DNA from 4 places in the Hymenobacter lutimineralis genome. Region 4 is predicted to be linked to each of the others. Evidence: riboswitches for the same ligand, from Rfam matches in the RefSeq annotation. Region 4 holds a riboswitch; each other region holds the start of a gene.

The links. Region 4 has a riboswitch for S-adenosylmethionine ahead of FY528_RS08710 (phosphoadenylyl-sulfate reductase). Riboswitches for the same ligand answer to the same signal wherever they lie in the genome.
Region 1: linked by a shared signal. The riboswitch ahead of FY528_RS01180 (trans-sulfuration enzyme family protein) and the one ahead of FY528_RS08710 (phosphoadenylyl-sulfate reductase) in region 4 are both predicted to bind S-adenosylmethionine.
Region 2: linked by a shared signal. The riboswitch ahead of metH (methionine synthase) and the one ahead of FY528_RS08710 (phosphoadenylyl-sulfate reductase) in region 4 are both predicted to bind S-adenosylmethionine.
Region 3: linked by a shared signal. The riboswitch ahead of FY528_RS03060 (O-acetylhomoserine aminocarboxypropyltransferase/cysteine synthase family protein) and the one ahead of FY528_RS08710 (phosphoadenylyl-sulfate reductase) in region 4 are both predicted to bind S-adenosylmethionine.

Annotation. Positions count from the first base shown of each region.
Region 1 covers NZ_VTHL01000001.1:296,939-304,561, reverse strand. The annotation lists gene uvrA (excinuclease ABC subunit UvrA) at 1-1,913, opposite strand, end outside; gene FY528_RS21465 (hypothetical protein) at 2,032-2,157, opposite strand; gene FY528_RS01190 (hypothetical protein) at 2,362-2,754, shown strand; gene FY528_RS01185 (leucine-rich repeat-containing protein kinase family protein) at 2,762-4,078, opposite strand; SAM riboswitch class I at 4,214-4,328, shown strand; gene FY528_RS01180 (trans-sulfuration enzyme family protein) at 4,469-5,671, shown strand; gene FY528_RS01175 (homoserine dehydrogenase) at 5,764-7,047, shown strand; gene FY528_RS01170 (NCS1 family nucleobase:cation symporter-1) at 7,142-7,623, opposite strand, start outside.
Region 2 covers NZ_VTHL01000002.1:342,976-350,598, forward strand. The annotation lists gene FY528_RS03740 (alkene reductase) at 1-374, opposite strand, end outside; gene FY528_RS03745 (PA14 domain-containing protein) at 538-1,653, opposite strand; gene FY528_RS21480 (hypothetical protein) at 1,833-1,958, shown strand; SAM riboswitch class I at 2,056-2,168, shown strand; gene metH (methionine synthase) at 2,241-5,963, shown strand; gene metF (methylenetetrahydrofolate reductase [NAD(P)H]) at 6,051-7,007, shown strand; gene FY528_RS03760 (tetratricopeptide repeat protein) at 7,115-7,594, shown strand.
Region 3 covers NZ_VTHL01000002.1:173,211-180,833, reverse strand. The annotation lists gene FY528_RS03065 (homoserine O-acetyltransferase family protein) at 1-13, opposite strand, end outside; gene FY528_RS03060 (O-acetylhomoserine aminocarboxypropyltransferase/cysteine synthase family protein) at 236-1,618, opposite strand; SAM riboswitch class I at 1,993-2,106, opposite strand; gene FY528_RS03055 (LysM peptidoglycan-binding domain-containing protein) at 2,456-2,746, opposite strand; gene FY528_RS03050 (lipocalin family protein) at 2,976-3,392, shown strand; gene FY528_RS03045 (erythromycin esterase family protein) at 3,679-6,165, shown strand; gene FY528_RS03040 (lysylphosphatidylglycerol synthase transmembrane domain-containing protein) at 6,184-7,263, opposite strand; gene dxs (1-deoxy-D-xylulose-5-phosphate synthase) at 7,474-7,623, shown strand, end outside.
Region 4 covers NZ_VTHL01000007.1:99,288-106,910, reverse strand. The annotation lists gene FY528_RS21550 (T9SS type B sorting domain-containing protein) at 191-820, shown strand; gene FY528_RS08720 (DUF7033 domain-containing protein) at 848-2,227, shown strand; gene FY528_RS08715 (lipopolysaccharide biosynthesis protein) at 2,291-3,781, shown strand; SAM riboswitch class I at 4,184-4,275, shown strand; gene FY528_RS08710 (phosphoadenylyl-sulfate reductase) at 4,590-5,363, shown strand; gene cysD (sulfate adenylyltransferase subunit CysD) at 5,387-6,298, shown strand; gene FY528_RS08700 (sulfate adenylyltransferase subunit 1) at 6,390-7,623, shown strand, end outside.

The DNA of each region.
Region 1 (7,623 bases), on a different contig from region 4:
TTGGCCACGTTAAAGGAAAACCGGCCGGCATCGTAGCGGCGCTTTTTGGCCGCGGGCGTGGCCGCGAACAGCTTGCGCACGTGGTCAAACAGCCCGGTGTACGTGGCCATGTTGGAGCGGGGCGTGCGACCAATAGGCTTCTGATCCACGCGCACGAGGCGCTTGATGTGCTCCATCCCGGCCACAATCCGGCCGCCGGTTTGCACCGGCGCGGCTTGCTCCAGTGGGTCGGTTTCTTCTTCCTCCGCCTCCACCGTTTGGCCCAGGCTTTCCGCTACCAGTTCTACCAGCACCTGGCTTACCAGGCTCGACTTGCCCGAACCCGACACGCCCGTGACAGTGGTAAACACGCCCAAGGGAAACTCCACGCTGAGGTTATCCAGATTGTTGCGCGTGATGCCCTGCAGCTTGAGCCAGCCGCTCGGGGTGCGCGGGGCGCGGCGCTCCGCCTGGGCTTCACTAAATAAATAGCGCCGCGTTTGGGAGGGCTCCACCTGGGCCAGCCCGGCCGGAATGCCGCTGTAGAGCACTTCGCCCCCCTGCTCCCCGGCGGCCGGGCCCACGTCCACGAGCCAGTCGGCCTGGCGCACTACGTCCAGGTTGTGCTCCACCACAAACAGGGAGTTGCCGGCTTTTTTCAGGGTATGCAGTGCGCTGAGCAGGGCTTCCGTGTCGGAGGGGTGCAGGCCCGCCGAGGGCTCATCGAGCACATAGACCACCCCAAACAAGTTGGAATACAGCTGGGTAGCCAGGCGCAGGCGTTGCAACTCGCCCGGCGACAATGTAGGCGTGCTGCGCTCCAAAGCCAGGTAGCCCAGACCCAGATCCAGTAACACCGACAGGCGGGCGCACAAATCTTCGGCTATGCGCTGAGCTACGATGATTTGCTCGGGGTGAGCCGCGTCGTGCTTTTTGCGCCCCGCGGCGGTACCATCGGCGTAGGGCTTAAGTAGCGCAGCTACCCGCTTGAGCGGCAGGCGGGCCATGTCGGCAATGTCGAGGCCGGCAAACTTCACAGCCAACGACTCGGGGCGCAGGCGCTTGCCCTGGCAGGTGGGGCACTCGGTGCTAAGCATGTACTGCAGGGCCCGCTTTTTCATCAGCGGGCTTTGCGTAGTGGCGAAGGTGTGCAGCACGTGGCGCTTCACGCCCGTGAAGGTGCCCATGTAGTTTGGCGGCTCCCGGCGCTTAAGGGCCCGCTGCGTTTCCTCGGGCGAATAGCCAGGGTATACGGGCACCACGGGCTGCTCCTCAGTGAACAGAATCCAGTCCCGGTCTTTCTGGGGCAGGTCTTTCCAGGGCGTGTCCACATCGTAGCCCAGCGTGACGAGGATGTCGCGCTGGTTTTGCCCGCCCCAGGCCTGGGGCCAGGCCGCAATGGCCCGCTCCCGGATAGTGAGCGTGGGGTCGGGCACCATGGTTTGCTCCGTCACTTCGTAGATGCGGCCCAGGCCGTGGCACTGCGGGCAGGCCCCCTCAGGCGTGTTGGGCGAAAATCCCTCGGCGTACACGATGCTTTGGCCCACGGGGTAGTCGCCGGCCCGGGAATAGAGCATGCGCAGCAAGTTGGACAAGGTTGTAACCGAGCCTACCGAGGAGCGGGTAGTGGGTGTACCGCGCTGCTGCTGCAGGGCTACGGCCGGGGGCAGCCCGTCAATGCTATCCACCTCGGGCACGGCCATCTGGTGAAACAGCCGCCGCGCGTACGGCGACACCGACTCCAGGTAGCGGCGCTGGGCTTCGGCGTAGAGCGTACCAAACGCCAGGGAGGATTTGCCCGAGCCTGACACGCCGGTAAACACGACCAAGGCGTCGCGGGGAATGTCTACGTCTACGTTTTTGAGGTTGTGTTCCCGGGCCCCGCGCACGCGCACAAAGCCATCAAGGTTAGAAGAAGCAGAGGAAGGCGTCATGGGCCAAAATACGGCAGTAAACCGATTGTGGCTGGTTTTCCCTACGCTACACTATACACCACTGCCAGCGTCCAGGCCCCACTGATGCTGCCTTTCGCTTAACCAGGGGTTCGTATAATTACTTGAAAAACAAGCCATACAGCAGCCAGGCCACGGCAATCAATGCCATAACGTACCAGCCCCACTTCGTGTAGCGGTCATCAAAATCAGGGCGCGGGGCGCGGTTCATTCCGGGCATTTTCATGGTCATGCAGAAATTAGAGAGCCTGAAGACAAAGAGAGTAGCTATCCAGCCGGGAGTTACGTAAAAGCAGGCGGAAAACGTTTCTACCCGGTGGTTAGCCAGCAACGTAGAATAGAGGCGCCCTATATAGCGCAAATACCCGTCGCAACCCGTATCTTCCTAGCCAGCCAAGCTCCTCCGTACAGCCGCCCCGCTCCTTGTCCAATGCGCACCTTCTACGATACGCCGTCGTTGTCCATTGCTTTCGATGAGGAAAACCAATGGCTGTACGTGGAGTGGAAAGGCCAGCACGACGCCGTATCGGCTAAAAAAGGGGGCGAGCTGGTGCTGCACTACCTGCAAAGCTGCTCCTGCTACAAGATGCTCAACGACAACAGCCAGGTAACCAGCGAGTGGGAAAAGGGCGCCCGCTGGGTAGGCGGGCACTACTACACGACCCTGGCGGAAAAGGGCATCCGGTTTGTTGCCTGGATTTGCCCTCCGCACTGGCCGGCGCGCAAGTCCATGGAAACCGCCATGCTGTTCGTGACCCAGCCCATGGTCGTCTTGTTTGACGACGTTGCTTCCGGCTATTCCTGGCTCCTCAGGCAGGCCTAAGACGGCTTTATATCTTCTGCAGCAGCCGGGCTATTTCCGCAAAAGACGGCCGCTCGGCTACTACAGGCCGGGCACATTGCTGCTGCAGCGCCCATAGGGTCGTTAGGCGTTCATCTTTCTGGCTCGCCGGGCAATGCGTCAGCAGTTCCTCCAACAGGCAGCCAAAGGCCCGCACCTCCAGTTGCTGTAGGGCTTCGGCCTGCGCAGCGTCCTGGCCCCTGGTAAAACTGGCCGCCCCAAAGTCCGTCAGCAAGGCTTCACCCGCAGTCGTCGTCAGGATATTGTGGGCGTACAGGTCACCATGCAGGATACCGCGGGCATGGAGCTGGGCTGCCGCCTCCGCTACCCGCTCCCCTATCCGCACTGCCGTTTCCAGGCTCCAGGCAGCGGAGGCTGGGTATACGTCACGGGTGCAGGTCGTAAAGCTGGGCGGCCCGGCCAGAATGGAAAATTCGGGCGCTATCAGCTCCAATACCAGGCCCTCGGCCTGCTGCGGTTGGCCAGCTACCTGCCCCAGCACGGGTATCAACCCCGCGTGCGTGCCGGCGCTGATGCAAGCCACCATTTCGCTGTGCGGCAATCCGTCACTGGTTACGGCGCCCTTGAACAGTTTTACGGCTACCGCCTTACGGTCCGTAGGCTTCTGCCACTCCGCCCGGTAAATCACCCCAGACGCGCCCTCGCCCAACTGCTGTTGCACCGCCATTTCTTCCCAACGGATTTTCGGAATAGGCTGCTGCGCCAGCGCCGTGGCTTCGGCTTGTTCACTAAGCGGGTTACCCGCGTAGGCCAACCAGCTCAGGCGGGGCAGGGTGAGCAGCCAGGCTGGCAGCTCCGCTAGGCGGTTGGCCGAAATGCGCAGCAGCTCCAGGGCCGTGCAGGCCGCCATTTCGGGTGGCAGCGCGGTGAGGTGGTTACCGGCGAGCATGAGCTTTTGCAGCTGCCCGCACCGGCCAATTTCGGGCGGTAGCGCCGTGAGTTGGTTGTCAGTCAGAATCAGCCAGCGCAGCTTGGGCGGCAGCGCGGCGGCGGGCAGCGTCCGGATCTGGTTAGCCTTGAAGCCCACCATTTCCAATTCCGGGCATTGCCCCAGCACCTCGGGCACCTCAGTAAACTGGTTATCGGAGCAGAAAAGGATGCGCAGCTTGCGCAGGCGGCCCAGGTCGGGGGGCAGGCTGCAGATGGCGTTGCCGGAAAGGTTGAGGATTTCCAGCGAGTCGGCCAGGTCAAGGATTTCGCGCGGGAACTCCGTGAGGCCTTCTGCCAGATCGAGGCGGGTAGTGCCGGCCAGGTCGCCGCGGCGCAGTTGCTCCAGGGTGTGCATGCGGGCAAAGGTCGGGGTTTGCGCTGGCTGCGTTTGGCCGGGCAGGCTATTTTTCTGCCCTCTTCAAAAATTTTCAAAAAAATTTGCGCGAAAAAAATCCGGTTGTACATTTGCCCTGCGCTCCATGCCACGGAGCACTTATCAAGAAAGGCGGAGGGACAGGCCCTGTGATGCCTTAGCAACCAGTAGAAATACCAGGTGCTAAATCCTGTTCTGAGTCGGCTTCGGTCGGCGCGGAAGAAGATAAGTTAAAAGATGCCTACCGTCTGCAGCGGTCTTGCTCTTCTGACTTGTCGGGAGGGCTTTTTTTATGCTCTTTCGGTAAGAAATCTTGCATAAGTGTCTGGGCAACAAGGTGCGTTTTCGTCTAACCACAAAACGGCCAACCCCATGCAATCTGCCACTCGCCTCCTCCAGTCCATTCCCGTTGATGAGCTCACCGGCGCCATCTCCGTGCCGATTTATCAGACCTCGACCTTCGTGCAGGAGGCCCCTGGGGTAAACAAGGGCTACGACTACGCCCGCACCGGCAACCCCACGCGCCGCGCCCTCGAAAATATCCTAGCCACCCTTGAGTATGGCCACTCCGGCTACGCCTTCGCCTCGGGCCTAGCGGCCATTGATGCGGTGGTGAAGCTGCTCTCGGCCGGCGACCAGATCGTGGCCATCGACGACCTGTACGGTGGGGCCTTCCGCCTGTTCGAGCACGTGTACCGCCGCTTCGGCATCGACATTGTGTACTGCGACACCACCGACCCGGCGCAGGTAGCTGCCGCCCTCACCGACAAAACCAAGCTGGTGTGGCTGGAGTCGCCCTCCAACCCTACCCTGAAAGTATCGGACATTGCCGCTATTGCCGACATTGCCCACGCCCACGGCGCCTGGCTGTGCGTGGATAACACCTTCGCCTCGCCCGTGCTGCAGCAGCCCATCAAGCTGGGAGCTGATATCGTGGTCCACAGCGCCACCAAGTACCTGGGCGGCCACTCTGACCTCATTGCCGGCGCCGTGGTAGCGGCCACCGAGGAAATCGGCCTGCAGTTGAAATTCATCCAAAACGCTTCGGGCGGTATCCTGGGGCCGTTCGATTCCTTCCTCGTGATTCGGGGGCTGGAAACCCTGCCCCTGCGCATTGAGCGTCACTGTAGCACGGCCCTGAAAGTGGCCCAGTTCCTGCAGACGCGCCCCGAAGTGCGGGCCGTATACTACCCTGGCCTTGAAGAGCACCCTAACCACGCGGTAGCCAAAAAGCAGCAGCCCGGCGGTTTCGGCGGCATCATTGCCCTCGTACTCGAAGACGACACCCAGGAAGCCGCCACCCAGGTGGTAACGGGCACCAAGTACTTCCACCTGGCCGAAAGCCTTGGCGGTGCCAAGAGCCTGCTTTGCCACCCAGCTACCATGACGCATAAGTCCACGCCCGTGGCCCAACGCCGCGCCGCCGGCGTCGCCGACAGCCTGATTCGCCTGAGCGTGGGTTTGGAGGATGCTGAAGACCTCATTGCCGACCTGGCCCAGGCCCTGGACCGCCTGAGCGAAGCCAAGGAAACCCTGAAGGAGGCCGTGCGCGAAGCCGAAGCCCAGCTGGCGTAAGAGTACAGAAATTATTGACCGTCATGCCTCGGCTGCGCTCAGCCTGACGGTCAACAGCAGAATGACGCCTTTTTTGCATTTGCACAAGCATTATGAATCGTAACGACATCCGCATTGGGCTGTTTGGTTTTGGGGTGGTAGGCCAGGGCTTGCACACGGTACTGGAACGCACCCCCGGTTTGCGGGCCCGCATCGGCCGCATTGGGGTGAAGGACCGCACCAAAGCCCGAAACCTGCCCGCCGAGCTGTTCACCTTTGACCGCGACGAAGTCTTGGACGACCCCACGCTCAACGTCATTGTGGAGCTGATTGACGACGCCGATGAGGCCTACCGCATTGTGACCGGGGCCCTGCGCCGGGGCAAAGCCGTGGTGACGGCCAACAAGAAAATGCTGGCCGAGCACCTGCAGGAGCTCATTGAGCTGCAGCGCGAAACCAACACCCCCCTGCTCTACGAAGCCGCCGCCTGCGCCTCCCTGCCCGTTATTCGCAACCTAGAGGAGTACTACGATACCGACTTGCTGGAAGCAGTGGAAGGCATCATCAACGGCTCCACCAACTACATTCTCACGGCCATGCACCGCGATGCGCTGACCTTCGCGGCGGCCCTGCGCAAGGCTCAGGAGCTGGGCTTCGCCGAGAGCAACCCTGCCCTCGATGTGGAAGGCCTCGACGCCCGTAATAAGCTGGTGCTGCTGCTGGCCCACGCCTTTGGGCTGGTAGCCCGGCCCGAGGACATTCTGGCCGTGGGCATCACGGGCATCAGTGACCTAGCCAGCAGCTACGCCCGTGAAAAAGGCCTGGTGCTGAAGCTGGTGGCCGAAGCCCGCCGCCTGCCCAACGGGGGCGTGGCCGCGGCCGTGCTGCCTACCCTGGTGCGCCCCGAGCACGAGCTGGCCCGCGTGCAGGACGAGTACAACGGCCTCATCACCCAAAGCAACTTCGCCGACCGGCAGTTTTTTCTGGGCAAAGGCGCCGGTGCTGTACCGACCGCCTCGGCAGTCCTCAGCGACCTATCGGCCCTGACCTACGGCTACCGTTATGAGTATAAGAAGCTCCACCAAGAAAGCACCCTGGCCCTCACGCCGACGGATGCCGAAGCTGATGTGCTGGTGACCTTCGGCGCCGAACACGCCCCCGACCGCGCCGATTTCAGCGCCATTCACGAATATTTCCATTCCCAGGAGTTGGGATACTACCTCACGGGCACCATTGGGCTGGATCAACTGGCGCAGGCCGCGTGGCTGCGGCTGCCGGGCATCAGCATCGTGCGGCTGCCAACGCCGTTGCGGGCCGTGACAACAGCACCTGCGTCGGAAACCGGTCCCGTCGTGCGGGCCGCATGGGCAACCGATGAAGCGGTGAGTCCGCTGTAGTCTCCAATTTTCCTGTTCAACCAGAACGCCCTGCCAGGTAGTACCTGGCAGGGCGTTCTGGTTTGAGGAGGCTACTACTAAATCCCTTTCAGTTTTAGGCCACCTCCGGAGAAACCAGCGGAGGCACTACAGCCATGCGGGTTTGGGGGCGCATGAGCAGCACGTAGAGGCCACCGGCCAGCAAGAACCCCACAAACCAGGCGTAGTTGTACACGGCCGCCAGCCAAGGCCACACGGTACCCGCCGGCAAAGCCCCCACTGCCTGCAGAAAGCCCGGGATGTTGGGCAGAATACCAATGCCTAAGGCCAGCATGGCGGCGTAGTTGATACCATTTTGGTAAGTGTAGCGGCCCTGGTACTGGTAGAGGTCGGGCACGTGGAGCTGCTGGTGGCGCAGCAGGTAGTAATCGGCAATCATGATGCCGCCGATGGGCCCCAGCAGCGCGGAGTAGCCTACTAGCCAGGTAAAAATGTAGCCGGAGGGGTCGGCAATAAGCTTCCAGGGAAAGATGAGCAGGCCGATGACGCCGGTGATGTAGCCGCCCGTGGTGAAGGATATTTTCTCGGGGGCGAAGT
Region 2 (7,623 bases), on a different contig from region 4:
GCGGAAGGCGCCACGGGCAGCTCGCCGCCGTGGAAAGCTGGGTGCGAAACGCGGCCCACGTGCCAGAGCTGAACGAAGATGCGGCCCCCGGCGGCGTGCACGGCATCCGTCACGCGCTTCCAGCCGGCTACCTGCTCTTCGGTATAGATGCCGGGCGTGTTGATGTAGCCCACGCCCTGGGCCGAAACCTGGGAGCCTTCCGTGATGATGAGGCCGGCCGAAGCCCGCTGCTCATAGTACGTTACTACCGAATTAGTTGGCACGTTAGCGGCATTGGTCGCCCGGCTGCGCGTCATGGGGGCCATCACCATGCGGTTGGGCAATTGAGTGGCACCTAGCTGAAAAGAGGAGAAGATTTTGGTTGTCTGAGTCATGAGAAGAAAGGTGTGCGAAAACAGCCGCGCTGCTTCGCTGGTGAAACCTAGCATCCTTAACCCATGTAGCTACATGAATGTTTCACCACCTCCCGTTCTTCGCTTTATTTTTTCTTTAACCCGCCCGTCTTTCTCAGGTTTTTGCCGGCGGCCTCGTTACGCCCTAGCGGGCAATCAGCTCTACGCGGCGGTTGCGGGGGCGCAGGCGCGGGTCGCGGTTGTCGGCCACGGGTTTTGCCCCCCCGTAGCCCACGGCCGTCAGCCGCAGGGAGTCTACGCCGTGCTGCACGAGGTAGCGGCGCACCACCTGGGCGCGCTGCTCGGAAAGCTGCTGATTAAGCCGGGCATCCCCTACGTTGTCGGTGTGACCGGCAATTTCAAATCGGGCGGCGGCCTCGGCCCGAAGTACCCGCACCAAGCGGTTCAGCTCGGGCTGAGAGGTGGGCAGAAGCCGGGCTTTCCCCTGCTCGAAGTACAGATTTTTCAATTCCACCACTTCGCCTTTCACCAGATTAGCCAGGTTGGGCAGTGAGTCGGGAGTTGCGGCCGGAGGCGTAGCCACGGAAGCAGGTCGGGCTGGCACGGCTATGGTGGCCGTAGCCTGGGCGGGGGCCGTAGGGCGGGGGCGCCGCTCCACCCGTACGGCAGTCTGCGCCTTCGGGACGGGTGCTGCGGTTACTACCGGCTTGAGGGTGGGCTTTGGGGTGGGAGCGGCCACAGCCGGCGGAGCAGGCTTGGGCTTGGCTACGGGAATGGGGCGGGCCGTGCGGGGCAGACTCGTGAACAGTACTTCACTGCTTACCGGCTCAAATCCGTCCGGGGAATCTACGCGCCGCCAATCCAGCAGCGCCCGGGTATCCAAGTGGTTTTGGAAATACTCGATGCGGATAGGATAGTATTGACCGGCCTTGAGCTTGATGCGCACGGTGCGAGTAAGGTGGTCTTGGTCGCGCCAGGCATTTACCAGCCGCTTGCCGCCCAGCCAGAACCGGAAACCGTCGTCCATCACTGTCGAAAACTCATATTCCGCCGTTTCCGGCACTAGCAGCCAGCCTGTCCAGCGCACCGAAAACTCGTCGCTGGGCATGTCCGGACCCGGGGGGCGCTTTTCCCAGCTGAAGTCGATACGCTTATCGATACGGGTAAATACCAGCTCCTCAAAATTCATCCCGTTGTAGTAAGCCCCCTTGAGGCCGTCACCCACGGGCAGAGCCGATGTTTGCGCCAGCGTGTGGACCGCGCTCAACAGTACAATCAGCCAGGTAAAGGTGTATTTCATCTAAAAGCAGGGGAATAAAAGATAAGCTGAATCAGGCATTACTGGTGGTTGGCCAGCCCAGCCATTCGTTAACGTCTCAACGGCCTCGGGCCGTATAGACCGGAATATAAACCTACTCCGTTGCCTGGTCGTAAACGAAAATTGTGCGTGCGAATCCTATAGCCACGCGCCCTGCTATTATGCCCACGAAGAAAACCTCCGCTGCTACGGCCAAAAAAGAAGATCCGTGCTGGAAAGGCTACGAGCAAGCCGGCACCAAGCAGAAGGATGGAAAAACCGTCCCGAACTGCATCAAGAAAACGTAAGACTCCCGCAAACCTTTTACTAGCAGCACCAACCCCGGCCCAATCGAAAAGCCGGGGTTGTTGTTTTTAGCGGGTTCCGCCGTATCTTCGCCTCTGTTACTTATCCAGAAAGACCGAGGGACTGGGCCCGACGACGTCTTAGCAACCTGACTTCACACAAGGTGCTAACTCCCGTTTCAGGCCGCGCTGCGGGCTGGAAGAAGATAAGTACAGAACCGGCATCCGCGCCCGGCTCTTTCTGGATAGGCACTTTTTTGCTGCTGATTTTCTTGAAGAGCCGATATGCCGACCGTTCTCCCTTCCCCCGCCACTACGTCTCCCCTCCACGATATCCTGCGCCAGCGCGTGCTGATTCTGGACGGGGCCATGGGCACCATGATTCAGCGCCACACGCTCACGGAGGAAGACTTCCGGGGTACGCGCTTTGCTGACCATCCGCATCCGCTACGCGGCAACAACGACCTGCTCAGCCTTACCCGCCCCGATATTATCCGCGGCATTCACGACGAGTACTTCGCTGCCGGGGCCGACATGGTGGAAACCAACACCTTCTCCGGCACCACCATTGCCCAGGCCGACTACGGCCTGGAGCACATTGTATATGAGCTGAACTACGAGTCGGCGCGGCTGGCGCGGGAATTGGCCGATGCGTTTACGGCCCTGACGCCAGAAAAGCCGCGCTTCGTGGCCGGCGCTATTGGGCCCACCAACCGTACGGCCTCCCTCTCCCCCGACGTGAACCGCCCCGGCTTTCGAGCGGTAACCTTCGACGAATTGGCCACCGCCTACCTGGAGCAAGTGCGCGGCCTCGTAGACGGCGGCTCCGATGCCTTACTCATCGAAACCATCTTCGACACGCTGAATGCCAAAGCTGCCCTGTACGCGGTGCAGAAGTTCTTCGACGAAGGCGGCAAAGTGGTGCCCGTCATGATTTCGGGTACCATTACCGACGCCTCGGGCCGCACCCTGAGTGGGCAGACTGTAGAAGCCTTCTGGAACTCCATCCGCCACCTGCCCCTGCTGAGCGTGGGGCTGAACTGTGCCCTCGGCGCCGACCAGCTCAAGGTGTATATCAAGGAGCTGAGCCGCATTGCCGACGTACACATTTCGGCCTACCCCAACGCTGGTCTGCCCAATGCTTTCGGTGGCTACGATGAGTCGGCCCAGGAATTTGCGGGCGTGGTGGAAGGCTACCTTTCCGACGGGCTGGTGACAGTGGTAGGGGGCTGTTGCGGCACTACGCCCCAGCACATTGCCGAGCTGGCCCGGCTGGCCGAAAAATACGAGCCGCGCCAGCTGCCCGAGCTGCCCAAAGCCACTCGCCTGAGCGGGCTGGAGCCGTTTGGTGTGTACCCCGACAGTTTATTTGTGAACGTGGGCGAGCGGTGCAACGTAACTGGCTCCCGCGCCTTCGCCCGCCTTATCCGCACCGGCAACTACGAGGCAGCCCTGCAGGTAGCCCGCGACCAGGTGGAAGGCGGCGCCCAGGTGATTGATGTGAACATGGACGAAGGCATGCTCGACTCGGAGCAGGCCATGACCACGTTCCTGAATTTGATTGCCTCGGAGCCCGACATTTCGCGGGTACCCGTCATGATTGACTCCTCGAAGTGGAGCGTGCTGGAAGCCGGCCTCAAGTGCGTGCAGGGCAAGAGCATCGTCAACTCCATTTCTCTGAAAGAAGGCGAGGACGTATTCCGGCAGCGGGCCCGCACGGTGCGTCAGTATGGGGCGGCCGTAGTGGTCATGGCCTTCGACGAGAACGGCCAGGCCGACAACTACGAGAAGCGTATCGAAATCTGCCAGCGCAGCTACGACATTCTGGTAAACGAAGTCGGTTTCCCGGCCGAGGACATCATCTTCGACCCCAACATTCTGACGGTAGGCACCGGCATGGAGGAACACCGCAACTACGCGCTGGACTTCATCGAGGCCGTCCGCTGGATCAAGCAGAACCTGCCCGGGGCCCTCACCAGCGGGGGCGTGAGCAACATCAGCTTCTCGTTTCGCGGTAACGACGTGGTGCGCGAGGCCATGCACTCGGCCTTCCTCTACCACGCTATCCGGGCCGGCCTCGACATGGGCATCGTGAACCCCAGCCAGCTGGCCGTGTACGACGAAGTGCCCAAAGACTTGCTGGAGCTGGTGGAAGACGTGCTGCTCAACCGCCGCCCCGATGCCACGGAGCGCCTCGTGGACTTTGCCGACACGGTAAAGCAGAAAGACAAGGTAGAAGTGGTGGCCGACGCCTGGCGCAGCCTGCCAGTGAAGGAGCGGCTGCAGCACGCATTGGTCAAAGGCATTACCGAGTTTATCGACCAGGACACCGAGGAAGTGCGCCAGCAGGTAGGCCGCCCGCTGGAAGTAATTGAAGGCCCGCTGATGGCCGGCATGAACGTAGTCGGCGACCTGTTCGGGGCCGGCAAAATGTTCCTGCCCCAGGTAGTGAAGTCGGCGCGGGTGATGAAGAAAGCCGTGGCTTACTTGGAGCCCTACCTACTGGCCGACAAGCAAAGCGGCGACCGGCAAACGGCCGGTAAGATCCTGCTGGCTACCGTGAAAGGCGACGTGCACGACATCGGCAAGAACATCGTGGGCGTGGTGCTGGCCTGCAACAACTTCGACATTGTGGATCTGGGCGTGATGGTGCCGCTGGAGCGGATTCTGGATGAAGCCCAGAAGCAGCAGGTAGACGTCATTGGCCTAAGCGGCCTGATTACACCGAGCCTGGACGAGATGGTGTACGTGGCCCAGGAAATGGAAAAGCGCGGCCTCAAAACCCCGCTGCTTATTGGGGGCGCTACTACCTCCCGCCTGCACGCCGCCGTGAAGATTGCGCCCAACTACAGCGGCCCTATCGTGCACGTCAACGATGCTTCCCGCTCGGTAGGTGTTGCGGCGGCACTACTCGGCACAGCTGATGCCGAGTATGCCCGCACCGTGCGCGAGGAATACCGCCAGCTCCGCGAGGACTACGCCGGCCGCCAGCGCGAAAAAAACTACCTCACCATCGAAGCGGCCCGCGAAAACGGTTTCAAGGCCAACTGGGAAACCACGCCCATCGTGAAGCCGACCTTCCTGGGCACCAAGGCGCTGGAGGATTATGATTTGGCGGAGCTAGCGGAGTATATCGACTGGACGCCCTTCTTCCAGACCTGGGAGTTGAAAGGCCGTTACCCGCGCATTCTGGAAGACCCGAATGTGGGCGAGGCCGCCACCCAGCTTTTCAACGACGCCCAGAAAATGCTGCGCCAGATCATCGATGAGAAGCTGCTCACGGCCCGCGCCGTGGTGGGCTTCTGGCCCGCCAACACAGTGGGCTACGACACGGTGCAGGTATTCACGGATGACACCCGCCAGGAAGTAGCCACGGAGTTTTTCACCCTGCGCCAGCAAAGCGAAAAGGCGGCCGGGGTACCCAACCTCGCCTTCTCCGACTTTGTGGCCCCGCTCGAAACCGGCCGCCAGGACTATATTGGCGGCTTTGCCGTCACGGCTGGTATCGGCATTGAGAAGCACCTGGAGCGGTTCGAGGCCGAACACGACGACTACTCCAGCATCCTGATGAAGGCCCTGGCCGACCGCCTGGCCGAAGCCTTTGCTGAGCGCCTGCACCAGCGCGTGCGGGAAGAGTTCTGGGGCTACGACCCGGCCGAAAACCTCTCCAACGAAGACCTGATTCAGGAGAAGTACCGCGGCGTGCGGCCCGCGCCCGGCTACCCCGGCTGCCCCGACCACACCGAGAAAATCACGCTCTTCAACCTGCTCGACGCCGAAAACCAGACGGGCATCCGCCTCACCGAGAATCTGGCTATGTACCCGGCCTCCTCAGTGAGTGGCCTCTACTATGCCCACCCCGACTCGCGCTATTTTGGCCTCGGCCGCATCGGCAAGGACCAGGTAGAGGACATAGCCCAGCGCAAACACATGCCGCTGCCGGAGCTAGAGCGCTGGCTGATGCCCAACCTGAACTACGACCCCGCTTCGGTAGCTGTTGGCTTGTAGCTACTGGCTGTTGGCTTTCCTCCAATTATTGCCCACTTATCCTTGCAAATAGCTAACAGCCAGCAGCTGAGAGCTAATAGCTGAAAAATGAAAGTAACCGAACACCTGACCCGCGCCGACGGCAAAACGCTGTTTTCCTTTGAGGTGCTGCCCCCCAAAAAGGGCGAGAACATCCAGAACCTATTCTCCAACATCGAGCCTTTGATGGAGTTTAAGCCGCCGTTTATCGACGTGACCTACCACCGTGAGGAATACGTGTACCGCCAGCACCCCAACGGCCTGCTGGAGAAGAAAACGGTGCGTAAGCGGCCCGGCACGGTAGGCATCTGCGCGGCCATCAAAAACCGGTTTGACGTGGACACCGTGCCGCACCTCATCTGCGGGGGCTTTTCGAAGGAGGAAACGGAAAACGCGCTTATCGATCTGCACTTCCTGGGTATCGACAACGTGCTGGCTTTGCGGGGGGACCCCATTAAATCAGAGGGTCACTTCAAGCCAGAGCCCGACGGCCACGCCTACGCTTGCGACCTGATCGGCCAGGTAGCTGACCTGAACAAGGGTGCGTACCTGGATGAGGAACAGGACGATGTGTGGGCCACCAACTTCTGCATTGGCACGGCGGGCTACCCCGAGAAGCACTTCGAGGCGCCGAACTACGGGGCGGATTTGCGCTACCTCAAGCACAAGGTAGACCGCGGCGCCGAGTACATTGTGACGCAGATGTTTTTCGACAACGAGCAATTCTTTAACTTCGAGAAGCGCTGCCGCGACGCCGGTATTACCGTACCCATCATTCCCGGGCTCAAGCCCCTCACCACCAAAAGCCAACTTACGATGCTCCCCCGGGCCTTTTATCTCAATATCCCGGAAGACCTGACCGATGCCGTGCACCTGGCCCCCGACAACGCCGCGGCCCGCGAAATCGGGATTGAGTGGTGCATCAACCAAAGCCGGGAGCTGATGGCCCACGGCGTGCCGGTGCTGCACTACTACAGCATGGGCAAGTCGGAAAGCATCCGGCGGGTAGCAGCGGCACTATTTTAGCAGGAAGCTGGTGACTGCGGGCGTTTGCTCATGCACTCGTGCCCGGGGCGCAACCAGAACGCTACCCCGCCCAGTCGCCAGCATCCTTACCTTATCCTCGCACTACTTTGGACGCCCTCGACGAATTATTTGACCACCTCCGTCTGGCTACCACCCCCACGGAAATAGAGGCTTTGCAGGAGGGCATCTGGCAGCTTTGGCTGCACACCGGGCACCCCGTGCTGGACAAGCACCTGGAGGCCGGAATGCGGGCCCTGGCGGCTGATGACTACAGTGAGGCCATCCGGGAGTTTACGGCGCTGACTACCCTGGCCCCCTCCTATGCTGAAGGCTGGAACAAGCGGGCCACGGCTTACTATCTACGCGGCGAATACCGGGCCGCCCTGAACGATATTGCCACTACCCTGGACCTAGAGCCCCGGCACTTCGGAGCCCTCATGGGAAGGGCACAGATATTGCTTATGCTGGAACACTGGGCCGGGGCTATTGCCGCCCTGGAGCGCGTAGGAAAGCTCTGCCCGTACTGGCCGGGACTGCAGGCGCAGATCTATGATTTGCGCGACAAAGCAGATGAGCTTGAAAATTAGCAACCCCGGAGGTTTCGTAGTAAAGCAGA
Region 3 (7,623 bases), on a different contig from region 4:
GTTGGGAGGTCATATACGACGGTAACAAAAAGCCCCAGCCGGGGGCTGAACCAGCAAGTGCCGAAGGTAAGTAGCTTACCCACCACCTGCGGTTGCGAACTGCCAATTCAGCCCGAGCCGGGGTAAAGAAGCCGGCCGGTACGCGGGGTTGCGGCTTGTGTGCCGGTACTGCGGCAGAAAAGGCCAAAGCCCGGCTGCTCTATTCGGGCAGCCGGGCTTCTTCCTGTAAATAGACTTAGACCTCCAGTGGAGCCGCGTGCTCCGTTTCGGGCTCTGGCAGCAGCGTGCTGTCGGCACTTTCCAGGGGCGCGGCATTCTTCACCGCCTCAAACGCCTGGGCCAGATCAGCGCGGATGTCGTCGAAGTGCTCGATGCCCACTGACAGGCGGAGCAGCGTGGGCGTCACGCCTGCGGCCTGCTGCTCGGTTTCGGAGAGCTGCTGGTGCGTGGTAGCCGAGGGCTGGATGATCAGCGTTTTGGCGTCACCTACGTTGGCCAGGTGGCTAATGAGTTTCAGGCTGTCGATAAACTGCGTAGCCGTTTCCTTGGAGCCTTTGATGGCAAAGGTGAGCACCCCGCCGTAGCCGCGCTTCAGATATTTCTGGGCCAGGCCATGGTAAGGGCTGCTTTTCAGACCAGGGTAGTTCACGGCTTCTACCTGCGGGTGCTGCTCCAGCCACTCGGCAATCTTCAGCGCATTTTCTACGGTACGCTCTACGCGCAGGCTCAGGGTTTCGAGGCCAATGAGTAGCTGCCAGGCATTGAAAGGGCTTTGCGAGGGACCAAAGTCGCGCAGGCCTTCTACCCGGGCCCGGATGATGAAGGCAATGTTGCCAAAGGGGCCGTTCTTGCCGAATACGTCATTGAACACCAGGCCGTGGTAGCCCTCCGAGGGCTCCGTAAACTGGGGGTACTTGCCGTTGCCGAAGTCGTACTTGCCGCCATCCACAATCACCCCGCCAATGGAGGTGCCGTGGCCGCCAATCCATTTCGTGGCCGATTCTACCACAATGTGGGCGCCGTGCTCCAGGGGCCGGAACAGGTAGCCGCCCGCCCCAAAGGTATTGTCCACGATGAGTGGCAGGTCGTGCTTCTGCGCAATGGCGGCAATGGCTTCAAAGTCCGGCACGTTAAAGCTGGGGTTGCCGATGGTTTCCAAGTACAGGGCCTTGGTATTCTCGTCAATCAGCGCCTCGAAGCTTTCGGCTTTGTCGCCATCGGCAAAGCGCACTTCAATGCCCAGACGCTTGAAGGCTACTTTAAACTGGTTATAGGTGCCGCCGTACAGGAAGGAGGTAGAGACGAAGTTGTCGCCGGCCTGCAGAATGTTATTAAGCGCAATAAACTGGGCCGCCTGCCCCGAGGAAACGGCCAGCGCCGCTACTCCGCCCTCCAGCGCCGCAACGCGCTGCTCAAACACGTCGGTGGTAGGGTTCATCAACCGGGTGTAGATGTTGCCGAACTCCTTCAGGGCAAACAGATTGGCACCGTGTTCGGCATTTTTGAATACGTAGCTGGTGGTCTGGTACAGCGGCACGGCGCGGGCACCGGTGGTGGGGTCGGGCTGCTGGCCGGCGTGGAGTTGGAGCGTTTCGAACTGGAGGCTTTGCGTGGACATAGTTGTGGCTGATTTGAAGGCGGAGGGAAAAGAAACCGGGAGAGAAAGCAGGGAAAAAACGGGCTACGAAGACACGTAGCCGAACCCGTATCGAATCTGAAAAGCGGCTGATTAACAGCGGGTCAGGTTAGGCGATACTGCCACAGTGCGTTGAAAAGCGGCAACACTGGGCTGTGCAGGGCAGGGGGAAAGCTGAGGCCGGGAGGCTAGCAACAGCAACAACACGCGCCGCAACAGGGGCGCATTCGCATTCGCTCGGTAGTTGGGCCAAAGGGCGCCACGCGGAAACCCCAGGGCTGAGCGGCAAGTAAGGCAGCAGCCGGAGCGGTGGGGAAGGTAGAGGCGAAAGCGAAGGAGTTTTCCATGGTACTCGAAGGTTATATGCCCCGCCGCCGTAAGGCTGGTCGGGCAGGAATTGGCACCTTTCGCGCGGTCGAAGGTTGCCAGCGGGTCACGGAGCCTGTTCTCTCGCCGCTTCTGTATAAATCCTATGAAAACTACCCCGCCGCGAGCGAGGGAGTACCGGGTTGGTATTGCAAAGGTATAGCCATGAATTTGACATATGCAATAGCCCTTGAATTTTTTCTTCAAAAACGAAAAGACCGTGGGTAGCTGAAGTATTGACAGATAAAAAATTGATATTCAGTAAATACTGTTGAAATAGTGCCTTTTTGAAGATAGCAAGGCTTGCAAATTATATGGCTGATACAATAAGGTTACTGTAGCCTCTACAGTGGTTGGGGGATAAAGACAGCTGCTGGTTTAGCACGAAAAGCCAGCAAAAAAGCCACGCTTTGGGGCGTGGCTTTTTTGGATATTAACAGGAAGCCTTCTGGCTTACAGCTTAGGCAGCGTCAGCACTTGGCCTACTTCAATGTGGTCGGGGTTGGCGCCAATAGTGGCTTTGTTGGCATCGTAGATCTGGTGCCATTTGGCAGCGTCACCGTAGTGGTGCTTGGCAATTTTCGAGAGCGAGTCGCCGCTAACTACGGTGTAGGTGTCACCGGTAGCTGCGGTAGTTTGGTTGGCGTTGCCGAAGAAATCAGTATTGCCAGCGGGAGCGGGGTTCGTTACGGGAGTAACTGGCTTTTTTTCGCCTTTGTCGGAAAGGAAATCAAATAGTCCCATGGTGGTGCGAAAGTTTAAAGGTGTAGGGAGAAGTAACCGGCTATCAGGGAGATGCCTGCAGGGTTGCGCTTTCATACGCCGATCGGGGCAATTAGTTTTTGTACCGAGTGGGCGCAAACATCTTCTGCACCTGCGCCGTAAGAGGGGCACAAGTGGCTGGTTGGCTATATAGTGCCAGTTAGCTGCTTACCCTGAACTCTCTCCGTTCACCAACTCCCTATTCTTTCCGATGAAAAATCAAACCAACCCATTCCGCTACCTGGCCGCTTTGCTGGTGCTGGTCGCCTTGTTTGCCTCGTCCTGTGGTAGCAAAGAAGGCAAAGTTGAGGGCGTAAACATGCTCTACGGCACCGACAGCAAAGTCTGGAAAACCGACAAGGAGCTGAGCGCCACTGGCGACAAAGTAGCCCAGACGGATGCCCAGGAAGACGAACGAATTACGTTCTACGCCAACGGTCAGTACAACATGGCCTCGCCCGCGGGCAGCACGGCCGGCAAATACACTTTCGACCAGGGAACCAATAAAATCACGATGACGCCCGATGGCGGTGCCCAAAGCAACACCTTTGACGTAGTAACCTTGACCGACGACAAGCTTACGCTGAAGAGCCCCGCGGGGGCCGAGCTGCGCCTCGAAAAAGAATAACCTTTGCTGCCAGGTTTAAAAAAGCAGTCTGAAAAACTCGAAAAAGCCCTTCTGCCTCGTGCGGAAGGGCTTTTTTGATATATGGCCGTGCGCCATGCAGCTTTTACCCCGTCGGATGGCTCACCTAAGCAAGCCAACTCGGCACCACTTGGTAGCTTACGGCGCATTAGCTTTTATTCCCTGGCCTTCTACGCCCAATCATTACCTCTACCGCTGGCTGCTAACCTTGCTGTGTAGTACCATTGCCACGATTTGCGGAGCGCAAACTGTTCCCGCCAGCTCGGCAATGGCTGCGCACCCCATTCGCAGCATTAGTCCTACAGATACCGACTTCGGTGACCTAGAATTTTTGCGCCAGGAAATAGGCGGCGCCCGGGGAGTTATGCTGGGGGAGCCCACCCACGGCGAAGGCAACGTGTTTGAGGCCAAAGTCCGGCTGCTACAGTTTCTGCAGGCGCGCTTGGGCTTCACCACGGTGGCTTTTGAAAGTGGCTTTTATGAGCTTGATAGAGCTCAGCGGGCTATGGAGGCCGGTACTTCGGCCGCTGAAGCCATCGACAACAGCGTGTTTGGCGTGTGGACCAGCACCCGCGAATTTCGGGAGGTGCTACCGCTGCTAGGGCCCGGTAAACTAAAAGTAGCCGGGTTCGACTACCAGCTGAGCGGAGCTTACCAGGAGGAACTGCTGGAAGAGCTGGAAATGTTGCTCAAACCCGAAAAAGGAGCCGACGGCATTGCCTACGACTACCTCGACGAGTGCCTGAGCATGATGGGGGAGCATTTCCTGTTTCCGCCTTCTCACCAGATTCAACTCTTCGATCTGCAGCTGGGCAAAGCCCGCCGTTTGTTGGAAAAAGTGGCGGCTGGTTCTGATGCTAAACGCCGCGAACGGGCAACCTTCTGGCTTCAGAACCTACGTAGCCTGCAAGCCGCCGCCCACGACTACGCCGCTAACGACCCCGGCGTGAAGGACTCCACCGAGTTTAAAGCTGCCGACAGCAACCCCCGTGATGCGCAGATGGCCGCCAACCTGCTGTGGTATCTGCGCCAGCATCCGCAGGAAAAAGTAGTCTGCTGGGGTGCCCTGCCGCATCTGTCGAACAAGGTGGAAAAGCTCGACGATGCGGAAATCAAAACCTATAAGCCCATGGGCCGGGCCGTGAAAGCTGCTCTGGGTGAAGATGCTGTGTATGTGCTGGGCACGCTGGCCGGTGGCGGCACCCATGGCTTTTTGGGCATGGGCGGCTACCAAACCGTACCAGTGCCGGCCGCGGGCACTCTGGAAGCCGAGCTGCTGGCCACGGGCCAGGAATACGCTTTCGTGAGCCTGAAGCACGATGCGCCCGGCAAAGTGCTGACCACCTATGCCTTCGAATACAAGCCCCAAACCGGCCCGTGGAGTGAAGTAGTGGATGGGTTCCTGTTCCTGAAGTCGGTGAACCCGCCGCACGGGGCCGCGCCGGCCGTAGCGGCGGAGCCAGCCGAAACCCCGGCAAAACCCAGCGAAGTTCCAGTTGCTCCTGGCCGCCTGAACCCGGCGGCTCGGCCTATTGGGAAAACGGGGGCTGCCCTGACGCTTAATGGTACGGTGCTCGACCGCAAAACGGGCCGGCCGGTGCCGTTTGCAACGGTAGCCGTGCCCGCCCGGAGTGCAGGAGTAACGGCTAATGCGCAGGGGAGCTTCCGGCTGGAAGTGCGGCGGGGTGAGCTGGTGCAGGTAAGCAGCATTGGGTACGAGGCACTCATCCTGGCGGCGCAACCTGCGGGTAAGCTCACGCTCCACCTGGTGCCGGCCGCTTTTGCCCTGGCCAATGTGCGGGTAAGTGCCCAGTCCCAGGATCCAAAGCGCATCATGAAAAAGGTGATTCAGGCGGCCGAAACCAACTACGAGCAGCAGGATTACCTGGCGCAGGTGTACACGCACCGCCGCATCAGCAACTTCGACACGGTGCAGACCGAGCTGGAGTATACAAGCCAGTTGTTCGAGCCGGCCGGGTACCGTCATCGGGATGGCGGCTTTCTGATGGCCGGGCCCTTCACTAAGCGCCGGGTTCAGGAAAAGCACCTGGTCATTCAGCCAGCTGACTCTACCAGGCCCGTAGGGTTACCCATCGGGAGTGGGGCCGAAACAACTGACCCCGTCCGGACGTCCCCGCTGTTCAAGTCGGCTACGCTAGGCAAGTACGTGTTGCGCCTGGATACCATCCAGCAATATGCCGGAGCTACGGTGTACGTTATCAATTTTGCCGTGAAGCGCGCTACCCACCGCAGCACGGGTACCTACCTGGAAAAAAGCTACTCGGGCAAGGTCTATGTACGCCAGGATGATTATGCCGTGGTACGCTACGAGGCCTTGTGGCAGTTTGATACCGTCCGTTATAACTCTGTTTCCCGCAAATACTACGGCCGCAACAATCAGATTTCCCGGCTCTATACCGAAGTCTTCTCCGAGAACCGGTCGGCCAATATTGTGCTCTATGAAAAGGGAAGCAACGGCCGCTACCACACTGCCGTCAGCGTGTCTCAGAGTTTGGCCATCGGCCGCCGGCTGGGAGGGAGGCCTTTCTACTACCAAGGCAGCGGGGAGGAGTACTTTACTAGCCTACCCGCGGGTACCGCAGTCTTGCCCCTGAACCCGAAGCTTGCCCCCCGAGCTGCCGAGATGGTACACGTGCAGTTGCAGCATACCCCGTACCGCCCCGAGTTTTGGCGAACTTATCAGCGTCCCTTACCCGCCGAACTGGCCCCGGAGCTGGAAGCCACCAAGAAGTAAAGGAGTAAGAAACTAAAGCTACAGGCCCAGGCTGCCGGGCTCGGGCCGCCGCCCGAATACGCGCGTAATCCAGCGGGGTAGAAACACGGCTCCAAATACCAAATACAAGTAGTACGTGACGATGCGGTAAAGCAGCACGATAAAGTTGGTCATGGTAGGTGTGCCGATGAACTTGCCGAAGAACGTGGGGAATGCGCCTTCCGCAATGCCCGCCCCGCCCGGCGTAATGGCCACTAGCAGGATAACTTTGTACGTGATGTTGCGGGCAAACATCATAGTGAATTCACTGGGCGTGGTGGGCACGAAAGCCGCAATCAGGCAGCCAATAACCAGGTAGCGCGCCGTCCACACGAACACGGTGCTGAGCACGGCCCGCAGCCAGTAGCCCGCCCCATTTCCCCGGATCTGGGTAGAGGCCCACACCATCTCGTTGGCGTGCTGGTAGGCCTTGGGGCGCCAGCGGCGGAGGATGCGCAAGGAAAACAGTCGCACCAGTACCCGCTTCACCGACAAAGGGTTGATGAACAGCGCGTACAGCATGAGCGCGGAGTAAGCCGTTACCATCACGTAGCTGAGCCCAAAGGCCACCTTCAGCGTGGTCATAAAGCCGCTGTTCAGGTTCTCATCGGGGTACAGGCCCTCGTGCGCCAGCCACACGACCAGCGGCACCATCACCACGTAGTAGAGGTTGTCGAGCAGGGCCGTTACCATCACGTAGGCCAACGACTTGCCCAGCGTGATGCCTTCTTTGTTGAGCAGGAACGGCGCCACGGACGTGCCGCCCACCGCCGAGGGCAGAATGCACGAGGAAAACTCCCAGATCATAATCACGTCCAGCGAAGCGCGCCAACTGAGCACCCGCTCCGAAATGTGGCGGATGCGGTACACATAGCCGGCGTCGCGGGCCACCAACACCAGCAGGGTTACCAACAGCCACAGCGGACTGGCGTTGGCCAGCGGGGCCAGGTCGCCGGGCTTGTAGCTGCGCCAGAACATAAAGCCCACCACGCTCAGGCCCAGCAGCACGGGCAGCACAATGCGCGAAGGCCGGAGCTTGTCGAGCAGTTGCTGTTCCTGGGTGGGCTGCGTTACGGGCATAAGCGAAGCGAAAAGTATGCACAAAGGTAGCCATTAATCGGCCCCGGTAAGGAGGCGTACGTGCGGGCAGGAATGTCGTTCCGGCTCAACCGGTAGTAGGGAAAACTCGTACCTTTGGCCACTACGTGGCACCGCGGTAAAAGAAGCGGCCAACCTTTCGGCTTAACTCCCTGTTGTCTCGTCAGTTTCGTCCCTACTTTATTTCCGAAGATGATTGTTGAACCTGGTGCCTTGTTGGCCGCTATAAACTCGCCCGACGACCTTAAAAAGCTGAGCCCCGACCAGTTGGTGCAGGTAAGCCAGGAGCTGCGGCAATTTATCATCGATTCGGTATCCATCTACGGAGGCCACTTTGGGGCT
Region 4 (7,623 bases):
AGCTCCAGGCGACGGAGGGCAAGGGCGTTGTTTACAAATGGAATACCGGGGCCACCACGGCCGCTATTTCGGTAACCAAACCCGGCACGTACTCCGTCTCGGCTACTTACCCGGGCGGGTGCACGGTCACGGATGAGCACACCGTCATGCTGTTCCAACCCACGCTCACGATTACCGGCGACTCGCTACTATGCCCGGGCGCGGCCGAGCCCTTCAGGCCGTTGGGCAGGGTGCTACCTCCTACCGTTGGAGCAATGGCACCGCCACCGCCAATGTTTCCCTTGCAGCCACTGGCACGTACACCGTCACGGCTACCTATCCATCGGGTTGCTCCATCAGCAAGCGCGTAACGGTTCGGGCGGCGGCAGCTATTCCCAACTTCAGCCTCGGGGCCGACACAACCGCCTGCGAGGGAGAAGCCATTACGCTCCGGGCACCGCAGGGCGAATTTCTGACCTACCGCTGGAACGATGGTACTGCGGGCCGCACCCTCACGGTGCGGCAGCCGGGCACCTACTCGGTGCAGGTCAGCAATGCTTGTGGTACCCAAACGGCCTCCCGGTCTATCCAGCTTGAGCTGTGTGTACCCAACATCATCACGCCCAACGGCGACCGTAAAAACGACACCTTCCAGCTGCTGGCCACGGCTACTGGTACCTGGTCTTTAACGGTCTTCAACCGTTGGGGCAAGCAGGTGTATACCACCAGCCGGTATGCCAATGACTGGGGCGCTACGGCCGCCGCGGGAGCTTACTACTTTGTGCTGCAGCGGGCCGATACGCGGAGCACCTACAAAGGCTGGCTGGAAGTGGTGCGGTAAGGCGCTGTATTCCCGTATTTTCGGCGCATGGAAATCGACACCCTGTACGGCCGTGCCATTCCGGAAGCGGCGGCTTCCGGTGTTTCGCGTGCCAGCCAAACGCGGTACGTGCTACAGCACTTCTGGCAGTGCTACCCAGGCCCCGAAGCCTTGCGCACTTCCGTGGAAGGGCAAATGGGCAAGCAACTGCAGATAGAGGATCATGCCCAAGGCTTTTTCGATGACGTAGCGCCTTTTCCACCCGAGCCCACCTGGCACGAGTGGCTCGGTCAGCGGATACCGTTCTTCTTCACGTCGGAAGGTCCGCTACTGGAACTGCTGCCGGAACAAAAGGTCCTCGTTCGGGCCGACCTCATTTCGGCGGCTTTCTATCTGCTCAGCGGCTGGCAGGAGTATTTCTCCGCGGAGCGTGATCAGCACGGGCGGTTTCCATACATGGCCAGCGTGCAGCAGCGCTATGGCTTTGTAGCCGTGCCCGTCGTCAACTACTATTTCGACGTGCTCAGAAAGGCCATAGAGCACGTGACCGGCCAGCTACTGCACCCGCGCTGCTGGGCTGGCAATGCCCAATGGGCCGCCTTCATCACCCACGACATCGACAGCCTGCACAGTGCCTGGAAGGCTCCGGCCAAAGCAGCCCTGCGCCAGGGGCGGCTACTCAGCTTTGGCCGGCAGTTCTGGCGGCACTTTAAGGAGAAAGACACCTGGGATAATCTGGCGGAGGTGCAGCAAACCGTGGCAGGCTACGGAGCTAAAAGCACTTTTTTCATTCTGCCTGAAAATGAAAAAGCCGCTAACGGCACTCCCAATGCAGATTATCAGCTGACTACTATCCAGGCCCAGTGGCCTGCGCTGCAGGCAGCCGGTGCCGAGGCGGCGGTGCACGCCAGCATCGGCACTGCTCGCAACCTGAGCCAGCTACAAACCGAGGCCGCCGCGGTAGGCAAAGCTACGGTGCCGCCTCTGGGCTTGCGGTTTCATTACCTGTGCTGGGAACCGCGCTCCACCCCGCAGCTGGTGCAGCAGGCGGGGTTTTCCTATGACTCCACCTTGGGGTTTGCCGAGCATTTTGGCTTTCGGAATTCCTTTTGCCAGCCATTCTACCCGTTCAACTTTCAGACCGGCGCTGCCTGTGACTTCCTGGAAATTCCGCTGAACGTGATGGACGCCACACTCTACCACCCGCGCTACCTGCAGCTGAAACCAGCGGAAGTGCTGCCGGCCCTGCTGCCCATGCTGACGGAAATAGTGCGGTTCGGGGGCGTGTGCACGGTACTTTGGCACAACGAGAACTTCGACCCGGTCAACCACCACAACGGCCCCCGCGAGTTCCACGCCCTCATGAAGTACCTTCGCAGCCGCAACGCGTCCTTTGTCAACGGCCGGGATATTTGTGAGTGGATGTGACAGGACCCATACATCGAATGGCTCCTTACTTATTCACTTATTCACTCATTCACTCATTCACTTTTGGGCATCGTTCAGCGGCAGGGGCTGCGCAATACCATTATTTCCTACCTCGGGCTGGCGCTGGGTTTTCTCAACACGGCCTTCATCGTGCCGCGCTTTCTGGCCGCCAACCAGTTGGGCCTCACGAGCACCTTGCTGTCTATTGCCACCATTTACGCCCAGCTCTCCGCCCTGGGCTTTGCCAGCGTGGGCATCCGGTTTTTCCCGTATTTCCGCAATCGGGAGGCCGGGCACCAAGGCTTCTTGCCCTTGCTGCTGGGTATTCCGTTGCTGGGGTTTGGCTTGGTCACGCTGCTCTACCTGAGCGGAAAGCCGCTGGTACTGGGCTTCTACGAGCACGCCCAGGACCGCGCCCTTATTAGTTCTTACTATGGCTGGGCCGCGGGGCTGGCGCTGTTTGTGATGCTCTATTCCCTGCAGGATGCCTACCTGAAAGGGTTGTACCACACGGCGTTTTCGTCGTTTGTGCAGGAAATCCTGCTGCGGGTGCTACAGGCCGGCGCGGCAGTACTCTACGGGCTGGGCTACTTGTCATTTCACGGCTACGTGCTGGCGTACATCGGCACTATGAGCGGCATTGCGCTGCTACTCACGGTTTATCTGGCGTACATCGGTGAGCTGCACGTGCGGCCAACCACGGCGGCTCTGCGGGTGCAACCGATAAGGGGTATTCTGAGCTTCGGGGCGTTTGCGCTGCTGGCTAATATCTCGGGCACCATCATCATGAATATTGACACGCTGATGGTGAGTTCCCAGCTGAACCTGGCGGCGGCGGGTGTGTACAGCATTGCCTTTTTCATCAGCACGGCCCTCACGCTGCCGGCCCGCTCGCTCAACAAAATTGCCTTTCCGCTGCTGGCCGACTACTGGAAGGAAAATGCCCTGCCGCGCATGGCTGCCTTCTACCGCGACACTACCCGCCTGAACGCCGTGCTGGGCTGCTACCTGGCCCTGGGCATCGGCCTGAACCTGGATTTCATTTACGGCCTGATGAACAACCCGGCCCTGCAGGCCGGCACCACGGCCGTGCTGGTGCTGCTGGCCGCCCGCCTCTTTGATGGCATCACGGGGCTCAACGGGCTCATCCTCGTCACGTCCCCGCGCTACCGCTACGACCTGCTCTTCAACGTGTCCTTGGCCCTGGTTACCGTTGGGCTGAATGCGGTGCTGATTCCGCGCCTGGGGCTCACGGGCGCGGCCGTGGCGTTTCTGCTGGCTATTGTCAGCATCAACCTGGCACGCACCTGGTTTGTATGGCACAGCTACCGCATGCAGCCCTTCACGGTCCGTATACCGCTGATTTTGCTCAGCGCGGCCGTTGCCGGCGGCGCGGCTTGGCTAATGCCGGCTTTCAATTCGGCGCTGGCCACCATGCTCTTGCGCTCTACAGTACTGACAATAGTGTACGCCGCGCTGATATTGCTCACCAAATCAGCCCCGGAAGCCACGGCGCTGCTGCAAAAATTTCGCCGCCAAAACCCGCCAGCCTGATTGCACTCTCGCCGGTTAGTGCAGGCCCGCAGTCAAGGGCCTCTCCGCTGAACTTCGGGAAGCCCAAGCTAGTTGATGACGCTCATTGGAAATCATTAGGGTGAAATGGCATAACCAGTCAATAAAGTTTTTTTAGGATGGTAGATGGGCCCTATCTATTGGCTGGCCCCAAGCAAAGCAGCAGTCGTAGAAATTGTATTCTTACCACACTACCCAGCTGGCAGCCAGATTGAAAAACACTATTTCCTAAGTAGTCGATTAGAGCCCCCTGAGTTAGATATTTCCGATAAATCAGCGGCTCCCTTCCCTGGTAGGCAGCGGCTCGCGAGAAAAGAAAATTTGGAACTATAAAATTTCGGCTCGTACATTTGTCTTACCAATTCTTTACCCCCCAAAGGATTGTTTTTATACAGAGGCGTGGAGAGACAGGCTCTAGGAAACGCCGGCAACCAGCGGACCATCCGAAACGGTGCCAAGTCCTGAACATATAAAAACAACAAGCCGTGAACTACTTGTCCAACCTCGCCACTGCCTCCGCCACCTCCATTGCTGTACAGCATGGGTGTTGTGCTATGATGGGCATGGCGTGTTGTTGCTAGTTCACACCCCTCCCTTTCCCGGCGCCTAGGCTAAGCTCAGCCTTGTAAGGAGCTGCCATGCGTGGCAGCTCCTATCCCTGCCCACGCCCATTCACGCCCTGCCGTACTTGCCCAGCTGCCTTTGCTGCAAGCTGGCCTCTACTTCGGGGCTCCATCTGGCCGAACCCCTGCCCTCTTACGGCGGGTTCTTCTCCCCACTTCCTGTTCGTATGCCCGCAGCCTCAGCCGCGTTGGCCGTTCCGCAGCTGGACGACCTACGCCTTCAGCTCACGCAAGCAACTGCCCTGGAGCGGTTACGCCTGGTAGCTTCCCTGCACCTTACTTCGGCGGTTTTCTCTACCTCGTTTGGCTTGGAAGACCAGATTATCACCCACTTGATTTTTGAGTTTGACTTGCCCATCCGGGTGTTCACCCTCGATACTGGCCGCAACTTCCAGGAAACCTACGCGACGTGGAACAAGACCCTACTCCGGTACCAGAAGCCGATTGAAGTGTTTGCCCCGCGTCAGGACAGCGTGCAGACCCTGCTCCTGGAGAAAGGCCCTAATTCCTTCTACGAAAGCGTGGAAAACCGCAAGGAGTGCTGCTACATCCGCAAAGTGGAGCCCCTGAACCGGGCGCTGGCCGGACAGCACGCCTGGGTAACGGGCATCCGGGCCGAGCAGTCCCAGAACCGCCAAACCATGGAGCCCGTGGAGTGGGATGCAGCGCATAACCTGATTAAAGTACACCCGCTCTTCGACTGGACCTGGGACGAGGCCGTGGCCTTCACCCAGGAGCACGGCATCCCGGTGAACACGCTCCACAAACAAGGCTTCGTGAGCATCGGGTGCGCGCCCTGCACCCGCGCCATCAAACCGGGCGAGGACTTCCGTGCCGGCCGCTGGTGGTGGGAAGACCTTTCGGCCAAGGAGTGCGGCCTGCACGCCACCGCCGTGCACAACGGCCCCGACCCGGTGGTAGAGCCGGTGCCCACCCACTAAGTAACAAGCAATACCCGTTTCGTATGAGTACCCCTTCCTTCGATTACCTCGACCGGCTGGAAGCCGAAGCCATCCACATCCTGCGGGAAGTAGCCGGCCAGTTTGAGCGGCCCGCCCTGCTGTTCTCGGGTGGCAAAGACTCCATTGTGCTCACGCGCCTGGCCGAGAAGGCGTTCCGCCCGGGCCGCTTTCCGTTTCCTTTGGTGCACGTGGACACCGGCCACAACTTTCCCGAGGTACTGGCCTACCGCGACGCCCTGGCCGAGCAGCTGGGCGAGAAGCTGATTGTGCGCAGCGTGGAAGACACCATCCGGCGCCAGCGCCTGCGCGAGCCGGTGGGCAAGTACCCCAGCCGCAACCCCTTGCAAACCTACACCCTGCTGGAAACCATCGAGGAGTTTGAGTTTGATGCCTGCATTGGGGGAGCCCGCCGCGACGAGGAAAAGGCCCGCGCCAAGGAACGCATCTTCTCGGTGCGCGACGAGTTTGGCCAGTGGGACCCCAAGCGCCAGCGCCCCGAGCTGTGGAACATCTACAACGGCCGCATTCAGAAGGGGGAAAATGTGCGCGTGTTCCCGATTTCCAACTGGACAGAGCTGGACGTGTGGCGCTACATCCAGCGCGAAAACATTGCCTTGCCCGACATCTACTTCGGCCACGAGCGCACCTGCGTGGTGCTGCCCTCGGGCCAGCTGCTAGGACTTACCGAGCACATTCGCCTGGAAAAAGACGATGAGATTGTCACCCGGCAGGTGCGCTTCCGCACGGTGGGCGACTCCACCTGCACGGCCGCCGTGGAAAGCGACGCGGCCACGGTGGAAGACATCATCCAGGACCTGCTCCTGGCCAAGGTAAGCGAACGGGGCGCTACCCGCCTCGACGACAATATCTCCGAAGCCGGCATGGAAGACCGCAAGCGCAACGGGTATTTCTGATTAATAGAGGTGAGAAGTTAGAGCGTAGAACATAGATAGTTCCGTCTCCCTCTTCTCAGTTCTAAGCTCTAACTTCTAAGATCTAACGACTTTGGACCTTCTCCGATTTATTACTTGCGGCAGCGTAGACGACGGCAAAAGCACCCTGATTGGGCGCCTGCTCTACGATTCCGAATCCGTGTCGCTGGATGTGCTGGCGGCCCTGGAAAAGCGCCAGGCCTCGGGCGGCGTGGTGGACCTGGCTTTGCTCACCGACGGCCTGCGCGCCGAGCGGGAACAGGGCATCACCATTGATGTAGCCTATAAATATTTTACCACGCCCCGCCGCAAGTTCATCATCACGGATGCCCCCGGCCACGTGCAGTACACCCGCAACATGGTGACCGGCGCCTCCAACGCCGACCTGGCCATTGTGCTGGTAGATGCGCGCCAGGGCGTGATTGAGCAGACGCGCCGCCATACCCTCATTGCTGCCCTGCTGGGCATCCGCCACTTCGTGCTGGCCGTGAACAAGATGGATTTGGTGAACTTCGATGAAACCGTTTTCGACCAGATTGCGGCCGATTACGCCGCCCTCACCGACCACTTCCAGCTTCCCACGGCCACGGCCATTCCCCTCAGCGCCCTGAATGGCGACAACGTGGTAAGCCGCTCCAAGCACCTGCCCTGGTATACGGGCCCCAGCCTGTTGGAGCACCTGGAAAGCGTGCCTGGCGCCGTAGAAACCGCAGCTGCTCCTCGCTTTCAGGTGCAATATGTCATCCGCCCTCAAACGCCTGAGCTACCCGACTACCGCGGCTACGCGGGCCAGGTGCTGAGCGGACAGTACCGTCGCGGCGACCGGGTACGCGTGCTGCCCTCCGGCTCGGAGACGACCATTGAAGCTATTGAAGTTAATCAGCAGGAGGTGGAAGCGGCCTCGGCCCCGCAGGCAGTGGTCATCCGGCTGCGCGATGATGTGGACGTAAGCCGCGGTGACTCCATTGTGCCGGCCAGCGACGAGCCCACCCTTACCCGGGAGTTGGAAGCTACCTTGTGCTGGATGAGCGAGCAGCCCCTGTGGCCGGGTCGAAAGTTGCTGCTTCAGCATCACTCAGCGCTGGTAAAGGCGGCTATACCCACCATTCTGCACAAAGTAAACGTGCACACCTTCGGCCGTGCTGCCGCCGACTCGGCTCAGCTCAACGACATTGTGCGGGTACGCCTGAAAACGGCCGTGCCAGTCGCCGTGGATAACTACCACCAGAACCGCGCTACCGGCTCCTTTATTCTGGTAGACGAGCTCAGCGGCGACACATTGGCCGCCGGCCTCATTGGCGCCGCCA